DNA from 2 places in the Clostridioides sp. ZZV15-6598 genome. Region 1 is predicted to be linked to the other one. Evidence: riboswitches for the same ligand, from Rfam matches in the RefSeq annotation. Region 1 holds a riboswitch; the other holds the start of a gene.
The links. Region 1 has a riboswitch for thiamine pyrophosphate ahead of KGF50_RS09700 (MTH1187 family thiamine-binding protein). Riboswitches for the same ligand answer to the same signal wherever they lie in the genome.
Positions count from the first base shown of each region.

Region 1 (3,222 bases):
CCATACACTATCTTTCATTTCTCCCCATCTTGGTGCATCATCTTTATATTTACCTGCTAAATACTCTTGACTCTTTATTGCTAATTTTTCGTCTACTTCAGGAGCATGTTTTACTAAAATTTTTGCAGCATCTTCAGGATTTTTTATTGCATACTCATAACCTTTTGTTGTAGCTTTTAAGAATTTTTTAGCAAGTTCTGGGTTGTCCTTAAGTACAGTTTCATTAGAAATTATAAGTGGTGTATAATAGTCCAATCTTTCATCTAAGTCTTTTACTGGTATAAAGTTTAAATCATAATCAATTAAACTAGCTTTAACTACATCCCAACCTTCAAATATCCATGCGAAATCTACAGTTTTCATAGCTGCAAAGAAATCATCTTGACCAGTATTAACTATTTTTAATTTATTAAAGTCAGCTCCATTTTTCTTCATAACTGCTTTAAAAACAGCTTCTTCTGATGGAGAACCCCAACCTCCATAAGTTTTTCCTTCAAAATCTTTTGCTGTAGTTATATTTTTTTCTTTTGGAGATGCAAATCCAGAAGTATTATGTTGTATAACAGTAGCTACAGCTTTTATTGGAAGTGGGTCTTCACTAGTTTTTGCATAAGTAACTTGCTCTTGATAGCTTATACCAAAGTCAGCTTTTCCTGTTGCAACTAAAGTTTCAGCTCCACTTTCAGGTGGTTGTACTATTTCAACATCCAAACCTTCTTCTTTATAGTAACCTTTATCAAGTGCCACAAATAATCCAGTATGATTCGTATTTGGTGTCCAATCAAGTACAACAGTCACTTTTTTAGAAGAAGTATCTTTACTATTTTTTTTATCTTTATCACTATTATTTCCAGAAGAACATCCAGTTATTGTTGCTAATGTAAGAGCACTTACCAAACCTAATATTCCTAATTTTTTGAAATTCATAATATCCTCCCTCAAATGCATTTAATCTTCTAATCTATGTTTTATAACAACTTTTTTTATAGCTTGTACAATTCCTACAAATATTAAACTAAATATAACTACTAATATAGTAGATGCAAATACTTTATCAAGTGCATATGCACTTTTTGACCTTAGCATATAAACACCAAGACCTTTTGTTCCACCTAACCACTCTGCAACAGTTGCTGCCATTACAGCATAAGTAGCAGATATTTTAAGTCCAGAAAAAAATTTATCCATTGACATAGGAAATTTAAGATGAATAAAAGTATTAATCTTATTTGAATTCATAGTCTTAAACAAATTTAAATAATCTTTATCAATATTCTCAATACCATCTACAAAACTTATTAATATAGGAAAAAAACAAGTAAGCATTACCATCAATATTTTTGGCATTGTTCCAAATCCAAACCAAATCATAAAAAGTGGAGCTATTATTATTGTAGGTATCATTTGAGTCACTAACATAATAGGATAAAGACATTTTTTTATTATCAATACAAAATCCATTAATATTCCAATTATTAAAGATATTATTATTGCAACTATAAATCCAAATATTGCTTCCCCTATAGTAACCATGGCATGCATAGATAAATTTTGATAATCTTTAAAAAATACATTAATTATATCTATTGGTGTAGGTAGTATATATTGAGGAACCTTTAAAACTTCTACCACAGATTGCCAAAAAATAAGTATAAACAAAAATGTTGCTATTGGGTATATACTATTTTTGACTTTATCTATGATTTCTAAGTTTCTCATCTATAGTTAAACCCCCAGCTTTTTCATCTACTCTAGCTACTGTTATAACTCTTTCACATCCAAGATTAAAAGGGATTTTATGTACTTTTTTTAGTAGTTCAAAAACTTCATCAAAATCACCTTCAACAGTAGTACTCATTGCTCCTATTTCACATTTAAGACCACTATTTTCAATTTCTGCTATACAAGCATCTACTACTTTATACATTTCTTCTTCACCTTTATAAGGTCTTAGTGGCATTACTGCTATGTCTGCAATTACCATTTAAATCACTCCTTTTAAAATAATTAATACCTACTAGGTATATTTTGTTTTTTGTTAAAATATTTTATAGATAAAAACATAGTATATTTAAATAAAATAAAAGCCTTATCCAAAATAGGATAAGACTTATTTTTATCTTTACTGGTCTCCCTACACTGGCATTATCCAAACAGGTTCAAAGGGTCGAGATAAAATCTCCTCTCAGCATATTAGCTCCCCGAAATATATTATATCTTTTCTACTTGATTATACTACACTTATCATATTTTAACAAATTTTTTATTTATATTATATATTTTATCTGTATTAAAATTTACAAAACTATATAATATTTTATGATTTATTGTCTTTATCCCCACTAATTTTTTTTAAAATTTTAATAACCCCCTTTTATTTACTATAACTTTATTCTCTTGATATTATTATTTTTAATATAATATATTTTTATACACATATATTGATTATATATACTCTTTTTAATATATTGACCACTTCTTATTGATTAATTTTGTGCTACTTCATCAATATAATTCAAATAAATTAATAATATAAATCTACAGTTCCTTTTAGACAACAAGCTTTATTGCATAATTTACTTGTATGTTTTATTTTTAAAGGGCAAAATAACTTTTATATTTAATTTTTTTAGTTTATATATTGAAAAATAAAACGTTTTCCTGTAATATTATAATCGTAGAATAAAACTAAACAGGCAAAACTAGAGAAATTTAGTGACGCAAAGCTATAGGGACTAACACTTATAAAATAAGTTATGTCAGCCAGTTGCCAAAAAGATATTTTCTTTTTGTTTTTTATGAAAGTTTTTTAGGGGGATAAATAATATATGTTTATAAATAAAATGGATAGATGTACGCATATACTAACTGCCTATATATGCAGTTCATACGATTACTGTAATTTTATAGATACGCAGTTAAACGATTTTATACTAGAGTATGGTGAAAATGTTGTGGAATCTTGTTTACATCAAGTGATGGTATTGGTAAGTAAGTATAATTAAATGGATTTTATTTTCTAGAAAACCCTTTTTAGTTTTATCTACATTTTAAATGTATCATCGATATAAAATTGATTAAAGTATATTTCTTTTTTTATTTTTAATTAAACATACAACTAAGTTTATTTTATATACTGTTTACCCCAATTACATAACTCTAATAATATAAGCTCTAATGACTTTCCACGCTTAGTAGCAGAATATTCAACTTTAGGTGGAA
Region 1 covers NZ_JAGWCS010000039.1:4,207-7,428, reverse strand. Annotated here, with positions in the region: gene KGF50_RS09710 (ABC transporter substrate-binding protein) at 1-927, opposite strand, end outside; gene KGF50_RS09705 (ABC transporter permease) at 949-1,719, opposite strand; gene KGF50_RS09700 (MTH1187 family thiamine-binding protein) at 1,694-1,984, opposite strand; TPP riboswitch at 2,115-2,214, opposite strand; cyclic di-GMP riboswitch class I at 2,686-2,775, shown strand; gene KGF50_RS09695 (hypothetical protein) at 2,844-3,005, shown strand; gene KGF50_RS09690 (winged helix-turn-helix transcriptional regulator) at 3,125-3,222, opposite strand, start outside.

Region 2 (3,222 bases), on a different contig from region 1:
ATTGTAGATGTACTTAGAGGTTCCAAAAACAAAAAAATTTTACAACTTGGTTTAGATACTTTGTCTACATATAATATTATGAGAGATTACTCAAGTGAAGACTTGAAGAATTTTATAAACACATTAGTTTCTCATGGTTTTTTAGATTTAGTCGAAACTTTAGGTAGCGGAAACAGAGGAAGTTATCCAACTATAAGATTAAATGATATGTCTATGAAAGTTTTGAAGGGTGAGGCAAAGGTAGAATTTAAGGAAATTGTAATGACAAAATCCCTAGAAGTAGAAGATGAATTATATAGTGCTTTAAGAGAATTAAGACACTTAATTGCAAGTGAAGAAAAAATAGCTCCATATATGGTTTTTGGAGATGGAACACTTAGAGCTATGTCTAGTAGTTATCCAGTCAATAAAGAAGAAATGCTAAATATATCTGGAGTAGGAGAAATTAAATATCAAAAATATGGTGAAGATTTTGAAACACTAATAAAAGAATATGTCGAAAAAAATAATATTGATAAAAAGGATAAAGAAAAAAATGTCGATTTAATAAATGTTAATAGTGAATTTCTTGAAATTAATACAGATAAAGCTTTATATGAAAAGCTAGTAAATATTCGAGAAGAATATGCCAAGAAAGAAAAATTACTTCCATATATGATTTTAGCTAATAAGGCTTTGAAAGAAATAAGTGGAAGATACCCACTTGATAAAGAACAATTAAAGGATATTTCAGGTATAGGTGAAGTAAAAATTGAAAAGTATGGGGCTAGTATTTTAGATGAAGTTAAACAGTATGTAAAAGAAAATAATATTGATGTTAATTGGGAGAAAAAGAAAAAAAGAAAATTGATACTAGATGGAGAAAGCAGAAAAAACAATGAAATAGCATTAGATTTGTTAAATCAAGGTAAGGATATACAAAGTGTAAGTCAAGAAATAGAAGTATCTTTATCTACAGTTATTGGATATGTATATGATTATGTAAAAGATGGGCAAAGTATATCATTTACATTAGATTTAGAAAGTTTTTATAGTGAAGATGAAAAGAAGATGATTTTAGAAGTATGTGAAGAAGTAGGTTATGAAAATTTAAATAACATAAAAAGAAAACTTCCAGATTCAATAAAGTATGAAAATATAAGGGCTGTGATACTTAAATCTTATCTTGAAAATTCGAAAAAAGGTGTATTATTAGAGTAAAGTTAAGTGAATTAAAATATAAAATTTGTATTATTATGTTGAACTAATATTTTTGCTGTGTTATACTGAATTTGTAAAAATGATAAAAATTTAGAGCTAGGGGCGCTAGAATTGGCTAGCTGAGAGATAAAGCCGTAACTTACAAACCCTAATAACCTGATCAAGATAATGCTTGCGAAGGGAAGCTTTGTAATATAATTTTGTTATATAAATAGATAAATTATTCTGTATAGTGAGAAATTTGTCTAAGTGTATATATGATTATAAGAGTGCTTTCCAAAACAAGGAAAAGCACTTTTTTTATTGTTAAAAACTATAACTTTAATCTTGGAGGAATGTAATATGAATTATACAACGCAAATGGATGCTGCTAGAAAAGGCATAATAACTAAAGAAATGGAAACCGTTTCTCAAAAGGAACAAGTAGATGTAAATGAATTAAGAGAATTAATAGCAAAAGGACAAGTTGTTATACCTGCTAACAAAAATCATAAATCCTTAAGTGCAGAAGGTGTAGGTAAAAATTTAAGAACAAAGATAAATGTAAACCTAGGAATTTCAAGAGATTGTAAGAATATAGAAAATGAACTTGAAAAAGTTAAAGTGGCAATAGACATGAAAGCTGAAGCAATAATGGATTTAAGTAACTATGGAAAAACTAGAGAATTTAGAGAAAAAGTTGTTGAAATGTCACCTGCAATGATAGGTTCGGTTCCTATGTATGATGCAGTAGGGTATTTAGAAAAAGAACTAAAAGATATAACAGAAGAAGAATTTTTAAATGTAATAAGACAACATGCTGTTGATGGAGTTGATTTTATTACTATACATGCTGGTCTTACTAGAAGTGTTTGCCAAAAGATAAAAAATCATGAAAGATTAACTCATATAGTATCTCGTGGAGGTTCATTATTATTTGCTTGGATGGAGTTAAATAATAAAGAAAATCCTATTTATACTAATTTTGATAAGATTTTAGATATATGTGAAGAATATGATGTTACATTAAGTTTAGGAGATGCTTGTAGACCTGGCTGTATAAAAGATTCTACAGATGGTGTTCAGATTCAAGAACTTGTAGTATTAGGAGAGCTTACTAAAAGAGCATGGGAAAGAAATGTACAAGTCATGATAGAAGGACCTGGACATATGGCTATTGATGAAATAGAAGCAAATGTAGTGTTAGAAAAAAGACTATGTCATGGAGCACCTTTTTATGTTCTTGGTCCATTGGTTACAGATATAGCACCAGGTTATGACCATATAACTAGTGCAATAGGGGGAGCATTAGCATGTGCTAAAGGAGTAGACTTTTTATGTTATGTAACTCCAGCAGAACATTTAAGATTGCCTAATTTAGATGATATGAAAGAAGGGATAATAGCTGCTAAAATAGCCGCTCATGCAGGAGATATAGCTAAGAATGTTAAAGGAGCTCGTGAGTGGGATAACAAAATGAGTAAAGCTAGAGCAGATTTAGATTGGTGTGAAATGTTTAGACTTGCGATAGACCCTGAAAAGGCTAAAAGATATAGAGATGAATCAACTCCTACTCATGAAGATAGTTGTACTATGTGTGGAAAAATGTGTTCAATGAGAACAGTTAAGAAAATATTAAACAATGAAGAACTTAATTTAATATAATTTGTACAGAACATTAGTTGAATAAAATCAAAAGGAGGAGGTGATTTAGTGAAGGTTAATGGAAAGAATATTGAATTCGAAGAAAACTTAACTGTTATAGATTTGTTGAATAAATATAATTTGAAGAGCGATAGAGTTGTAGTTGAGATAAATCTAGAAATAATTGAAGAATCCAATTACAATACATATATATTAAAAGATGAAGATGTTGTAGAACTTATTAGCTTTATTGGAGGTGGTTAAAATAAAAATATTTGTAAATGAAATATTAACAGATGTTGAAGAAAATACAACTGCCTATAAAGTTAGAGATAATTACAATCATAAATGTGATGTATTGGTGTTGAATGGATATCCAATTAAAGCCGATATTCCACT
Region 2 covers NZ_JAGWCS010000125.1:5,574-8,795, forward strand. Annotated here, with positions in the region: gene recQ (DNA helicase RecQ) at 1-1,200, shown strand, start outside; TPP riboswitch at 1,289-1,400, shown strand; gene thiC (phosphomethylpyrimidine synthase ThiC) at 1,543-2,844, shown strand; gene thiS (sulfur carrier protein ThiS) at 2,893-3,087, shown strand; gene thiF (sulfur carrier protein ThiS adenylyltransferase ThiF) at 3,080-3,222, shown strand, end outside.
Region 2: linked by a shared signal. The riboswitch ahead of thiC (phosphomethylpyrimidine synthase ThiC) and the one ahead of KGF50_RS09700 (MTH1187 family thiamine-binding protein) in region 1 are both predicted to bind thiamine pyrophosphate.